DNA from 2 places in the Nonomuraea africana genome. Region 2 is predicted to be linked to the other one. Evidence: predicted binding sites of a transcription regulator. Region 2 holds the regulator's gene; the other holds the start of a gene.
The links. The regulator HspR, encoded in region 2, represses chaperone genes until heat shock. The targets are predictions, from matches to a motif close to ANTTGAGTCNNNNNGACTCAANT.
Positions count from the first base shown of each region.

Region 1: a site for HspR is predicted at 3,029-3,051, ahead of lon (endopeptidase La). Genes of this name have one in related genera too.

Region 1 is NZ_JADBEF010000001.1:4,050,355-4,057,576, forward strand. It holds gene H4W81_RS19185 (pyridoxal phosphate-dependent decarboxylase family protein) at 1-529, shown strand, start outside; gene lon (endopeptidase La) at 658-3,015, opposite strand; gene H4W81_RS19195 (response regulator) at 3,179-3,778, shown strand; gene H4W81_RS19200 (TetR/AcrR family transcriptional regulator) at 3,837-4,436, opposite strand; gene H4W81_RS19205 (biliverdin-producing heme oxygenase) at 4,446-5,084, opposite strand; gene H4W81_RS19210 (acyltransferase family protein) at 5,094-6,164, opposite strand; gene H4W81_RS19215 (hypothetical protein) at 6,157-6,369, opposite strand; gene H4W81_RS19220 (MFS transporter) at 6,548-7,222, shown strand, end outside.
Region 2 is NZ_JADBEF010000001.1:7,929,364-7,936,585, reverse strand. It holds gene H4W81_RS37840 (CU044_5270 family protein) at 1-217, opposite strand, end outside; gene H4W81_RS37835 (RNA polymerase sigma factor) at 210-746, opposite strand; gene dnaK (molecular chaperone DnaK) at 915-2,783, shown strand; gene grpE (nucleotide exchange factor GrpE) at 2,786-3,370, shown strand; gene dnaJ (molecular chaperone DnaJ) at 3,397-4,578, shown strand; gene H4W81_RS37815 (heat shock protein transcriptional repressor HspR) at 4,583-4,933, shown strand; gene clpB (ATP-dependent chaperone ClpB) at 4,938-7,222, shown strand, end outside.

The sequences.
Region 1 (7,222 bases), 3.9 Mb from region 2:
GTCGGCGCCGATGGGCGCGGGCATGTTCCTCACCCCGCACGCGGCGGCGCTGGCCGAGAGCTTCCGTGCGACCACCTCGTACATGCCCGCGGAGACCGAGGACGCGCCCGACCCCTACGCCACCAGCGTGCAGTGGTCGCGCCGGTTCGCCGGCCTGAAGGTGTTCCTGGCGCTGGCCGTCGCGGGCCGGCCCGCCCACGCCGCCCAGCTCGAGCGGGATGTGCGGCTCGGGGAGCGGCTCGCGCGCCGCCTCACCGAGGAGGGCTGGCTGCGGATCAACGACACCCCGCTTCCCGTCGTCTGCGTCACGGCTCCCGAGGCCGAGACGGCCGGCCCCGAGCGCAGCGCCGCCTGGCACGCCGCCGTCGCCGAGCACGTGGTGCGCAGCGGCCAGGCGTGGCTCAGCACGGTCCGTCTCGGCGGGCGTCCCGCCCTCCGGCTGTGCGTGACCAGTCACCGCACGGGCGTCGCCGACCTCGAGGCCGTGGTGAGCGCGCTCGGCGACGCCCGCAAGAGGATGGGCACGTGACCGCCCGGGGCCCGTGACCTCGGCATCGTCATCGGGGAAGGGCGTACGGGAGCCCACTCGTCCGCGCAGAAGCCGCCCCGCCGTGCGACGGCGGGGCGGCTTCGGGGTGACGGGTCAGCCGGCGGCGGTCACGCGGCCGCCGTCTGCGCCACCTTGGCGGGGGCGAGCGCGATGTCGAGGACCTCGCGCACGTCGCTCACCGCGTGGATGGTCAGCTCGTCGCGGACCTCCTTGGGCAGGTCGTCCAGGTCGGGCTCGTTGCGGGCGGGGATGAGGACCGTGGTGATGCCCGCCCGGTGCGCCGCCAGCAGCTTCTGCTTGACGCCGCCGATGGGCAGCACCCTGCCGGTGAGGGAGATCTCGCCGGTCATCGCCACGTCGTTGCGGACCAGCCGTCCCGACAGCAGCGAGGCCAGGGCCGTGGTGAGCGTGACGCCCGCCGAGGGCCCGTCCTTGGGGACGGCGCCCGCGGGGAAGTGCACGTGCACCGAGCGGTCCTTCAGCGCGGTGACCGGCAGCTCCAGCTCCGCGCCGTGCGAGCGCAGGTAGGACAGCGCGATGCGCGCCGACTCCTTCATCACGTCGCCCAGCTGACCGGTGAGGGTCAGCCCCGTCTCGCCGGTCTCGGGGTCGGCCAGCGACGCCTCGACGTAGAGGACGTCACCGCCGGCGCCGGTGACCGCGAGGCCCGTGGCCACGCCCGGCACCGAGGTGCGCTGCTTGGACTCGGGCAGCGACGCCTCGGGAACGAAGCGCGGCCTGCCGAGGTAGTCGACCAGGGAGTCCTCGCCGATGGTGGCCGGCAGCGCGTCCTTGGCCGTGACCTTGCGCAGGATCCTGGCGATCGAGCGCTCGAGGGAGCGCACGCCCGCCTCGCGGGTGTACTCGGCGGCCAGCCTGCGCAGCGCCGGCTCCTCGACCGTGACCTCCTCGGCGGTCAGGCCCGCCAGCTCCAGCTGCTTGGGCAGCAGGTGGTCGCGGGCGATGGCGACCTTCTCGTCCTCGGTGTAGCCGTCGAGCGTGACGACCTCCATGCGGTCGAGCAGCGGCCCCGGGATGGACTCCAGGACGTTGGCCGTGGCCAGGAAGAGCACATCCGACAGGTCGAGCTCGACCTCGAGGTAGTGGTCGCGGAAGGTGTGGTTCTGCGCCGGGTCGAGCACCTCGAGCAGGGCGGCCGTCGGGTCGCCGCGGTAGTCGGCGCCGACCTTGTCGATCTCGTCGAGCAGCACGACGGGGTTCATCGAGCCCGCCTCGCGGATCGCGCGGACGATGCGGCCGGACTGCGCGCCGACGTAGGTGCGCCGGTGGCCGCGGATCTCGGCCTCGTCGCGCACGCCGCCGAGGGCGACGCGGACGAACTTCCTGCCCATGGCGCGGGCCACGGACTCGCCGAGCGACGTCTTGCCCACTCCGGGAGGACCGGCGAGGGCGAGGACGGCGCCGCTGCGGCGGCCGCCCACCACGCCGAGGCCCTTGTCCTGACGCCGCTTGCGCACGGCCAGGTACTCGATGATGCGGTCCTTCACGTCCTCGAGACCGGTGTGGTCGGCGTCGAGCACCTCGCGGGCGCCCACGATGTCGTAGTTGTCGTCGCTCGTCTCGTTCCACGGGATGTCGAGGACGGTGTCGAGCCACGTGCGGATCCACCCGGTCTCCGGCGACTGGTCGGAGGTCCGCTCCAGCTTGTCGACCTCCTTGAGCGCGGCCTCGCGCACCTTCTCGGGGAGGTCGGCCGCCTCCACGCGGGCGCGGTAGTCCTCCTCCTCGGTCTCAGTGTCGCCGTTGAGCTCCTTCAGCTCCTTGCGGACCGCGGCGAGCTGCTGGCGCAGCAGGAACTCGCGCTGCTGCTTCTCCATGCCCTCCTGGACGTCCTTGCGGATCGTCTCGGCCACGTCCAGCTCGGCCAGGTGCTCGCGCGACCACTCCACCAGCTTGGCCAGCCGGTCGGCGGGGTCGGGCGCCTCCAGCAGCTCCACCTTCTGCGCGGTGCTCAGCCACGGGGTGTAGCCGGAGCTGTCGGCCAGCACGGAGGGGTCGTCGATCTGGTTGACCTGGTCGACCACCTGCCACGCGCCGCGCTTCTGCAAGATGGTCGTGGCGAGCGCCTTGTACTCCTTGGCCAGCTCCTGCGCCCGCTCACCGGCCTGGACGGGATCGACGGTGAGCACCTCCACCCACAGGGCCGCGCCCGGGCCCGTCGTGCCCTTGCCGACCCTGGCCCTGTTGACGCCGCGCACGACGGCGGCCGGCTCGCCCCCGGGGAGCCTGCCGACCTGCTCCACCACGGCCTGGACGCCCACGGCGCCGTAGCGGCCGTCGATCCTGGGAACGAGGAGCACGCGCGGCTTGTTGAGACCAGAAGCCTGAGCCGCGTCGATCGCAGCCCGGACCTCGGAGTCGGACAGGTCCAGGGGGACCACCATGCCCGGCAGGACCACCTCATCGTCGAGTGGCAGGACCGGGAGGATCAAGCTCTCACTCATCTGAACTCCAAAGGGTTGAGTTATACCGACTCAATTAACGAGAGCCCTCCAATGTTCCCGAAGTTGCTCCTGTTCGCTGTCAGCGATCGTAATTATGTAAGTCATACCTTCGAGGGATCACTCCTAAGGTTGACGCGCGCCTGGTCAGCGGCTCGGGTTCACCGTGTTCCTCGGCAGCCAGCCCGACATCGAGGTGGTCGGCGAGGCTGCGAACGGCGCCGAGGCGCTGGAGCGGGTCGCCGAGCTGGCGCCCGACGTGGTGCTGATGGACGTCAGGATGCCGGTGATGGACGGCCTGGAGGCCACCAGGCGGCTGATGTCCGCCGCGCGGACGAAGGTGCTCATCCTCACCACGTTCGACCTCGACGACTACGTCTACGAGGCGCTGCGCGCGGGAGCCAGCGGATTCCTGCTGAAGGACGCCTCCGCCGCGCAGCTGGCCGAGGCGGTGCGGGTGGTGGCCGCGGGGGACGCGCTGATCGCGCCGGCGGTCACCAAGCGGCTCATCCACGAGTTCGCGCGGCTGGGCGGGCCGCGGGCGCCGTCGGTGAAGCGGCTGGCCGAGTTGACCGAGCGGGAGACCGAGGTGATGACGCTCATCGCGCAGGGGCTGTCGAACCAGGAGATCGCCTCCAGGCTCGTGGTGTCGGAGCAGACGGTGAAGACGCACGTGGGCAGGGTGCTCTCCAAGCTCGACCTGCGCGACAGGGCGCAGGCGATCGTCTACGCCTACGAGACGGGGCTGGTACGGCCCGGCGAATGACCCCGGAGCCCGGGGCCGGTTCAGCGAACCGGCCCCGGGCCCACGGGGCGTCGCTGCTTCAGAGGGCGCTGCCGAGCGCGCGGAGCACGAAGCCCGAGACGATCTCCTCGGCCGCCTCCACGCTCACCCTGCCGCTGATCAGCGGCTCACGCTCGGCCCCGATGACCGCCATGATCATGCGCGCTGTTGCCGCCACGTCGGGCACGTGGAAGTCGCCCGAGGCGGCGCCGCTGTCGAGGATCTCCACCAGGATGCGCTGCATCGGCGCCACGTGGTCGGCCAGCCGCTGGTAGGCGTCGGGGCCCAGGGAGGCGCTGAGCCCCGCCGCGCCCGGGTGCGGATGCGCCACGAGCCCCGCCAGCTGCAGCCTGACAAAGGCGCGCAGCCGCTTGGACGGCGAGGCCGACGGCGGCAGCTCCGCGGTGTAGGCCTCGATGAAGTAGTGCGTCACGCGCTCGGTGAAGGCCAGCAGCAGCGCGGCCTTGTCCGGGTAGTAGTTGTAGAGCACGGTGCGGGTGATGCCCGCCTCGTGCGCCACGTCCGTCATCGAGATGGCGTCGATGCCCTGCACCCGCGACAGCCGGGAGACCGCCTGCAGGATGCGCTCCTGCGTCTGGGCGCGGTGCTCGCCGATCGTCGCGGCGCTGATCCTGGGCATGGCCCTATGCTAGGCCGCCGACCTGACCGTGTGCAGCAGCTCGGCGAGCACCTCGGTGTTGAGCTGGTAGGCCAGCCGGACCTCGCGGATGATCCGCTGTTGCTCGGCCTCGTCGAGGTCGAGGGCGTCAAGGCGGGCGCGGTACTCGTTCTTGAACCGGGGCAGCGAGCCGATCTCGTCGAAGACGTAGAAGTCGACGCCGCCGCCCTTGCCGTAGCCGTAGATCTTCTGCAGCTCCATCCTGATGAACTGGCCGCCCGACAGGTCGCCCATGTAGCGGGTGTAGTGGTGGGCGATGTAGCCGCCCGGCCAGTCGGTGACCTGCTCGATGCGGGCCACCAGGGTCCTGGTCGCCTTGGACGGCGCGATGCGCGACTCCCAGGAGGGGCCGTAGATCGTCGCGAGGTCGCGCTCCAGCGCCTGCTGCCGGTACAACGAGGGGAAGACGAAGCGTCCCGCGACCGGGTGGTCTGCCAGCCGCTCGGCCGCGCCGTCGAGGGCGAGGTAGGCGAAGTAGTGCTGGGCGACCATCTCGCCGTACTCCTCGGCGCTGAGCCGCCCTGACATCAGCTCTTTGAGGTAGCTCTCGTCCTCGGCCGACTCGTGGTCGCTCCAGGTGGCTTCACGCAGCGTCTGGGAGAAGGTCATGACACAGTGTCACCAAAATCGGCGGCCTACGTCAAGCTGATGACGACACCATGTCATAAAAGCCAGCACCAGCGCGACCACCGGAAGCCAGGCGAGCCGCTCGAGCACCCAGGAGGGCGTGTCGGGCCTGCCGTACAGGCCGAAGGCGAGCACGGTCAGCACCAGGGCCGTCTGGTGCCACAGGAAGATCGACATGGCGCCCAGGTTGGCCACGGCGACCACCGCCCACACCCGCGGCCTGCGCATGAGCCGCTTCAGTGGCTCGTGCAGCAGCAGCGCGAGCCCCGCCTGGGCGAGGCCGAAGCACACCACCGCCAGCGTGGGCGGGCTGAGGTTGGAGAAGGACTGCCCGGTTACGCCCGTCATACTCGCCGGGTAGCCGCCCCACGTCACCAGCGCCACCGCCGCGGCGCCGCCGCCCGCGAGCAGCCACGCGCCGTCCCTGCGCGGGCGCAGGTCGCCGCGCGCCCACAGGATGCCCAGCAGGTACGGCGCCAGCCACGCCGCCCCGACGTTCACCCAGCCGACCCCGCCGGGCGCGCCGAGCACGAGACGCAGCAGGTCCACGACCGCCACGACGGCGACGGCCGCCACGACGCCGCTCCGCCGTACCCTCACCAGCCAGGGGGTGAGGGCGGTCAGCGCCGCGAACACGCCGAGGAACCACAGCGGGCCGAGCGCGGGCAGCGCCAGCGCCCGCACCGACCCCGGCGGCTGGCCGTTGAGCACGCTCACCAGCACGCCCAGCACCACCCACGCCAGCAGCAGCGGCACCACGGGCGGCAGCAGGCGACGCAGCCTGCCGGCGATCCACGACGGGTACGGCTCCCGCACCCCGCGCGCCGCGGCGTAGCCGCCGACCAGGAAGAACAGCGCCAGCGTCTGGAGCACCCAGGAGAGCGGCGACAGCTCGGGCAGGTAGGCCAGCGGCGAGGAGATGATGACATGCGGCGTCCGCTCCCACGCGCTGACCAGCCAGTGCCCGAGCACCACCCCAGCGATCGCCAGCGCTCTCAGCGCGTCGACGCCCCTGTCGCGGCTCGCGGGAGTGGCCGCCTCGATGCCACGGACGTCAAGCACGGGTCACCTCCCCGGTCCTGCCCATGGCGATGAGGGCGAGGTTGCGCAGGGAGGCCGTGCCGGGGGCGAAGTAGTCGCTGTGCCCGCCATAACCGGTCTCGAAGATCCGCGCGCCGAACCCGGGCGCCATCGGGTCCCTGCCGAACCCGAGCGCGGCGACGCCCAGCAGCAGCGCCCCACCCGCGAGAAGAAGTCTCCTGGTCATGGGGCCGAAGCTAGGGATCGCGCGCCGTCGCGCGCGTCGCTCCACGGAGTGAACCCCATCGGTCCCCCGCAGGTACTACCCCGAAACTGCCGGACTGAGGTGCTCGTGAACGACCACAGGGACTCTCCTGGAGAGGGGGCGTCCAGTCCTACCAGAGACGTACGACAAGATTGACATCATGGAAGTCCAGCTCAAGTCCCCCCAGGGCCGGTGGATTCTGGCCGCGACCGTGCTCGGCTCAGGCCTGGCGATGCTTGACAGCACGATCGTCAACGTCGCCCTGCCGACTCTGAGCAAGGAGCTCGACGCCGACATGGCGGGTGCCCAGTGGACGATCAACGCCTACACCCTCACCCTCGCCGGGCTCATCCTCCTCGGCGGCTCCCTCGGCGACCGCTTCGGCCGTCGCAAGATCTTCCTGATCGGCACCGTCTGGTTCGCGCTGGCGTCGGCGCTGTGCGGTCTGGCGCTCAACGTCGAGATGCTGGTCCTGGCCCGCGCGTTGCAGGGCGTGGGCGGGGCGCTGCTCACACCCGGCTCGCTGGCCATCATCCAGGCCGGCTTCGTCCGCGAGGACCGGCCGCGGGCCGTGGGCGCCTGGTCCGGGCTCGGCGGCGTGGCCAGCGCGATCGGCCCGCTGCTGGGCGGCTGGCTGGTGCAGACCGCCGGCTGGCGCTGGGCGTTCCTGATCAATCTGCCGTTCGCCGCGATCGTCGTCGTGACCACGCTCAGGCACGTGCCCGAGTCGAAGGACGAGCAGGCCGCGGGCCGTTTCGACGTGCTCGGCTCGGTGCTGGCCGCGCTGGCGCTGGCGGGCATCACCTACGGGCTGATCGAGAGCGGCCAGCCGGTG
Region 2 (7,222 bases):
CGATGACGGCGGTGACGACCGTCGCCGTGGCCATGGCGGCCCCGACCGTCCATCCCCACGCCCACCGGCGCGCGGACCCGGCCTGCGGCGTCCGCCGCGGCCGCGCGCCCGAGGCGCCTGCCGCCATGACGACCCTCGACCTGGCACTGGCCGTCACCTCGGGCGACGGCGGCGGCGTGTCCGGCAGCGATTCCGAGAGCAGCCTGATCTCATCCATCGTGGTCCTCCAGGTCGCCGAGCGTCCTTCGCAACTGCTTGCGCGCCCTGTTCAACCGGGACGCGACGGTTCCGAAGGGGATGCCGAGGGCTTCTGCCACCTCCGCGTGGGTAAGGCCCGTCAGGGCGATCAGTAAGACCACGTCGCGGTCGCCGCGCTTGAGCCCGGCCAGCGCCCCCGCCAGCCTGCCGGTCAGCGCCCCCGCCGCGACGCGCGCGAGCGTCGCCTCCTCGTGGGCCTCCGCCCTCGGCTCCGCCGTACGGCTGAGCGCCTTCCATCGTCTGATCTCGGTACGGCGATGCCGCGAGACCAGATTGGTGGCGATGCCGTACAGCCAGGGTCTGATCTCGCCCCTGGACGGGTCGTAGCCGCCGCGGACGGCCACCAGGAACACCTCGGCGGCCAGATCGTCGGCGACGTCGGGGGAGAGTCTGCGGGCGATGTAGCGGTGCACCTCGGGGAAGTGCTCGTCGAAGATCTGTTCCATCCAGGTGGTCGCGTCCTGCGCGGTCGAAGGGGGAACTGTCATGGCACCACGCCTCGTTCGGGATCGTGAGTCACCCGTTTTTGCCCGGAAGCCGGGAATGCTTTCACGAGGATCCGGGTTGAGTCGAGTAGGCTCAACTCGTTTGACAAACCATCCGGCCGTTCATAGGTTGAGCCTTATCAGCTCAACTTTGACTACAAGGACGTACTCATGGCACGTGCGGTAGGTATCGACCTGGGGACGACCAACTCCGTCGTCTCGATCCTCGAGGGCGGTGAGCCCACTGTCATCGCGAACGCGCAGGGCTCCAGGACCACGCCGTCCGTGGTCGCCTTCGCGAAGAACGGCGAGGTCCTGGTGGGCGAGGTGGCCAAGCGCCAGGCCGTCACCAACGTGGACCGGACGATTCGCTCGGTCAAGCGCGAGATGGGCACCAACTGGTCCCAGGAGATCGACGGCAAGAAGTTCTCCCCGCAGCAGATCAGCGCGTTCGTCCTGCAGAAGCTCAAGCAGGACGCCGAGGCCTACCTGGGCGAGAAGATCACCGACGCCGTGATCACCGTCCCGGCCTACTTCAACGACTCCCAGCGCCAGGCCACCAAGGAGGCCGGCACGATCGCGGGCCTCAACGTGCTCCGCATCATCAACGAGCCGACCGCGGCGGCCCTCGCCTACGGCCTCGACAAGGACAAGGACCAGACCATCCTGGTCTTCGACCTCGGCGGCGGCACCTTCGACGTGTCCCTGCTCGACGTCGGCCAGGAGGACGGCCACGGCTTCGTCGAGGTGAAGGCGACCTCGGGCGACAACCACCTCGGTGGCGACGACTGGGACCAGCGCATCGTCGACGAGCTCGTCAAGCGCTTCCAGAACGCGCACGGCGTCGACCTGGCCAAGGACAAGATGGCTCTCCAGCGTCTGCGTGAGGCGGCGGAGAAGGCCAAGATCGAGCTGTCCAGCCAGTCCGAGACCAACATCAACCTGCCCTACATCACGGCCTCCTCCGAGGGCCCGCTGCACCTGGACGAGAAGCTCACCCGTTCGGAGTTCCAGCGCCTCACCGCCGACCTGCTCGAGCGGACCAAGGGCCCGTTCCACCAGGTCATCAAGGACGCCGGCATCAAGGTCGCCGACATCGCGCACGTCGTGCTCGTCGGTGGCTCGACCCGCATGCCCGCCGTCTCCGACCTGGTCAAGGAGCTGACCGGCGGCAAGGAGCCCAACAAGGGCGTCAACCCCGACGAGGTCGTCGCCATCGGCGCCGCCCTGCAGGCGGGTGTGCTCAAGGGTGAGGTCAAGGACGTCCTGCTGCTCGACGTGACCCCGCTGTCGCTGGGCATCGAGACCAAGGGCGGCATCTTCACCAAGATCATCGAGCGCAACACGACGATCCCGACCAAGCGCTCCGAGGTCTTCACCACGGCCGAGGACAACCAGCCGTCGGTGCAGATCCAGGTCTACCAGGGCGAGCGCGAGATCGCCTCGTACAACAAGAAGCTCGCCACGTTCGAGCTCACGGGCATCGCCCCGGCTCCGCGCGGCATCCCGCAGATCGAGGTCACCTTCGACATCGACGCCAACGGCATCGTCAACGTCTCCGCCAAGGACCTCGGCACCGGCAAGGAGCAGACGATGACGATCACCGGCGGCTCCGCGCTGCCGAAGGACGACATCGAGCGGATGATGCGCGAGGCCGAGTCGTACGCCGAGGAGGACAAGAAGCGCCGCGAGGAGGCGGAGGTCCGCAACAACGCCGACGGTCTCGCCTACCAGACGGAGAAGTTCCTCCGCGAGAACGACGACAAGGTTCCCGGCGAGATCAAGACCGAGGTGAACGACGCGCTCGCGGAGCTGAAGAAGGCTCTGGAGGGCACCGACACCGACACGATCCGCAACTCGGCCGAGAAGCTCGCCACCGTCAGCCAGAAGATGGGTTCGGCGATCTACGCTCAGACCCAGCAGGCGGGCGGCGCCGCTCCCGAGGGCGACCAGGCCACCGGGCAGGCCAAGGCCGACGGTGACGACGACGTCGTCGAGGCCGAGATCGTGGACGAAGACCAGCCCAAGAAGGACCAGTGACGATGTCTGACCCGCGCGATAACGGGCCCGAGACGGAGCCGGTGATCCGCGACAACCGCAAGATCGACCCGGAGACGGGTCAGGCGAGGCCCACCACGGAGGAGCAGCAGCCCACGGCCGCTCCCCCCGTGGCGGAGGGTGGTGACACTCAGCTGCTGGCCGAGCGCACCGCCGACCTCCAGCGCCTGCAGGCGGAGTACACCAACTACCGCAGGCGGGTCGAGCGGGACAGGGTCGCGGTCCGCGAGCAGGCCGTCGCAGGTGCCCTCGCCGAACTGCTGCCGGTTCTCGACGACATCGGCAGGGCCCGCGACCACGGCGAGCTGAACGGCGGTTTCGCCAAGGTCGCCGAGTCCCTGGAGGCCGCTGTCACCAAGCTGGGGCTGACCTCGTTCGGCCAGAAGGGCGAGCCCTTCGACCCGACCGTCCACGAGGCGCTGATGCACAGCTACTCCTCGGAGGTGACCGAGCCGACCGCCATCGAGGTGCTGCAGCTCGGTTACCGCATCGGCGATCGGGTGCTGCGTCCCGCACGGGTCGCGGTGGCCGAGCCCGAGGACGCCCCTGCCGCGTCTGACGAAGACTAAGAAACATCCCCCGAAAGGACGCATAGATGAGCACCAAGGACTACTTGGAAAAGGACTACTACGCCGTCCTTGGTGTGCCCAAGACCGCCACCGCCGACGAGATCAAGAAGGCCTACCGGAAGCTGGCCAGGCAGTACCACCCGGACGCGAATCCGGGTGACACCGCCAAGGAGGCCAGGTTCAAGGAGATCTCCGAGGCCAACGACGTGCTCTCCGACTCCAAGCGGCGCAAGGAGTACGACGAGGCGCGCACGCTGTTCGGCTCGGGCGTGGGCGCTCCGAGGCCGGGCGGTGGCGGCGGATTTCCTTTCGACTTCGGCGACCTGTTCGGCGGCACCGGCCAGCAGGGCGGGAGCGCGAGCGACCGCATCGGCGACCTCTTCGGGGGGCTGTTCAACAGGGGCGGCGGCGCGGGCACGCGCACCACGGGCACGACGACCAGGCCGCGGCGTGGCCAGGACATCGAGTCCGAGGTCACGCTGTCCTTCACCGAGGCCGTCGAGGGCCACACCGTCTCGCTCAGGCTGACCACGTCATCGGCGTGCAAGGCCTGTAGCGGCACGGGCGCCAAGGCCGGCACCACCCCGAGGGTCTGTCCCACGTGTGAGGGCACCGGAGCGGCCAGCCGCAACCTGGGCAACTTCGCCTTCTCCGAGCCGTGCCGCGACTGCAAGGGCCGCGGCCTCCTCGTCGACGACCCGTGCCCCGTCTGCGACGGCAGCGGCCGGGCCAAGAGCACCCGCACGATCCAGGCGCGCATCCCCGCGGGGGTGGCCGACGGCCAGCGGGTCAAGCTCAAGGGCAAGGGCGCGCCCGGCGAGAACGGCGGTCCCGCCGGAGACCTCTACATCCAGACCCACGTGAAGCCGCACGCGGTGTTCGGGCGGTCGGGCGACAACCTGACCGTCACCGTTCCCGTCACCTTCGCCGAGGCGGCGCTCGGCGCGGAGATCAAGGTCCCGGTGCTCAAGGGCCTGCCCGTCACTCTGCGCATTCCCGCGGGCACTCCCAACGGCCGCACCTTCAGGGTGCGCGGCAGGGGGGCCGCTCGCAAGGACGGCACCAAGGGCGACCTGCTCGCCACGATCGAGGTGCTCGTCCCCCAGCAGCTCGACGACAAGTCGCGCGAGCTGCTCACGGAGTTCCGCACCGCCACGGCGAGTGAGGACCCGAGGGCCGACCTCATCCAACGGGCCAGAAGCGAGTAGGCCGATGGACGCCAACTACTTCAACCTTTCCGACGAGACACCCGTCTATGTCATCTCGGTGGCCGCGCAGCTGTCCGGTCTGCACCCGCAGACCCTCAGGCAGTACGACCGTCTCGGGCTGGTGTGCCCGGGGCGTACGGCGGGGCGCGGCCGCCTCTACTCGATGCGAGACATCATCCAGCTGCGCGAGGTGCAGCGGCTCTCCCAGGAGGAGGGCATCAACCTCGCCGGCATCAAGCGGATCCTGGAGCTGGAGAACGAGGCGTTGCGGCTGCGTGAGGAGGTTCACCGCCTCAGGGCCGAGATGTCCATGGTCAGAGCTCTGATCCGCTACGAGCTGCCACCGGGGGCCTGAACACATGGACTACAAGCTCACCCAGAAGAGCCAGGAAGCGCTGTCGGTCGCGATGCGGCGGGCCGCCGCCGAGGGAAATCCCGAGATCGCGCCCGCGCACCTGCTCTCCGCTCTCCTCTCCCAGACGGGCGGCACCGCCGTCCCGCTGCTCGAAGCGGTCGGAGCCGACTGGAAGGCGCTGCGCGCGAAGGTGGAGACCACGCTGGCGGGGCTGCCGAAGGCGCAGGGCGCCACGGTGAGCGCGCCGTCCAGCTCGCGCCAGCTCCTCACGGTGATCAACACCGCGGCGCAGCGGGCCAAGCGACTCGAGGACGAGTACGTCTCGACCGAGCACCTGCTGGTGGGCCTGGCGACCGACGGCGGTGAGATGGCGAGCCTGCTGAAGGACGTGGGGGCCACGCCTCAGGCGCTGCTCGACGCGTTCGAGAAGGTACGGGGGCACGCCCGCGTCACCAGCGAGACGCCGGAGGACACCTACCAGGCGCTGGAGAAGTACGGCGTCGACCTGACCGAGCACGCCCGCAGCGGCAAGCTCGACCCCGTCATCGGGCGCGACTCCGAGATCAGGCGCGTGGTGCAGGTGCTGTCGCGCCGTACCAAGAACAACCCGGTGCTGATCGGCGAGCCCGGCGTGGGCAAGACCGCCGTCGTCGAGGGCCTGGCCCAGCGGATCGTGGCGGGTGACGTGCCCGAGTCGCTGCGCGAGAAGAAGCTGATCTCGCTCGACCTCAGCGCGATGGTCGCGGGCGCGAAGTACCGCGGCGAGTTCGAGGAGCGGCTCAAGGCCGTACTCTCCGAGATCAAGGAGAGCAACGGGCAGATCATCACCTTCATCGACGAGCTGCACACCATGGTCGGCGCGGGCGCCGCCGAGGGCGCCATGGACGCGGGCAACATGCTCAAGCCCATGCTGGCCCGCGGCGAGCTGCGCATGATCGGCGCGACCACGCTCGACGAGTACCGCGAGCGCATCGAGAAGGACCCCGCCCTGGAGCGGCGCTTCCAGCAGGTCTTCGTGGGCGAGCCCACGGTCGAGGACACGATCGCGATCCTGCGCGGGCTGAAGGGCCGCTACGAGGCCCACCACCAGGTGCAGATCGCCGACAGCGCGCTGGTCGCCGCCGCCGCCCTCTCCGACCGCTACATCACCAGCCGCTTCCTCCCCGACAAGGCCATCGACCTGGTCGACGAGGCCGCCTCGCGGCTGCGCATGGAGATCGACTCGCGTCCCGTCGAGATCGACCAGCTCCAGCGCAACGTCGACAGGATGAAGATGGAGGAGCTGGCGCTGGCCAAGGAGACCGACGAGGCCTCCGTCCAGCGGCTCGAGCGCCTGCGCGCCGAGCTCGCAGACCGGCAGGAGGAGCTCAACGCCCTCGTGGCCAGGTGGCAGAAGGAGAAGGCGGGCCTCAACAGGGTCGGTGACCTGAAGAAGCAGCTCGACGAGGCGCGCGGTGCCGCCGAGCGCTTCCAGCGCGACGGCAACTACGCCGAGGCGTCCAGGCTGCTCTACGACGAGGTGCCGCGCCTGGAGAAGGAGCTCGAGGCCGCCGCCAAGGAGACCCCCGAGCAGCAGATGGTCAAGGAGGAGGTCGGCCCCGACGACATCGCCGAGGTCATCTCCTCCTGGACGGGCATCCCGGCGGGGCGCCTCCTCGAGGCCGAGACCGCCAAGCTGCTGCGCATGGAGGAGGAGCTGGGCAGGCGCCTCATCGGGCAGCGTCCGGCCGTCCAGGCCGTCTCCGACGCCGTACGGCGCAGCCGCGCCGGCATCTCCGACCCCGACCGGCCGACCGGCAGCTTCCTGTTCCTGGGCCCGACGGGTGTCGGCAAGACCGAGCTGGCCAAGGCGCTGGCGGAGTTCCTCTTCGACGACGAACGGGCCATGACCCGCATCGACATGTCCGAGTACTCCGAGAAGCACAGCGTCGCCCGCCTGGTCGGCGCGCCTCCCGGCTATGTCGGCTACGAGGAGGGCGGCCAGCTCACCGAGGCCGTACGGCGCCGCCCCTACACCGTCGTGCTGCTCGACGAGGTCGAGAAGGCGCACCCCGAGGTCTTCGACATCCTGCTCCAGGTGCTCGACGACGGCCGGCTGACCGACGGGCAGGGCCGTACGGTCGACTTCCGCAACACGATCCTGATCCTCACCTCCAACATCGGCTCGCAGTACCTCGTCGATCCGAAGCTGGAGAACGGCGCCAAGCGCGACGCGGTGATGGGGGCGGTGCGGTCGTCGTTCAAGCCCGAGTTCCTCAACAGGCTCGACGACGTCATCCTCTTCGACGC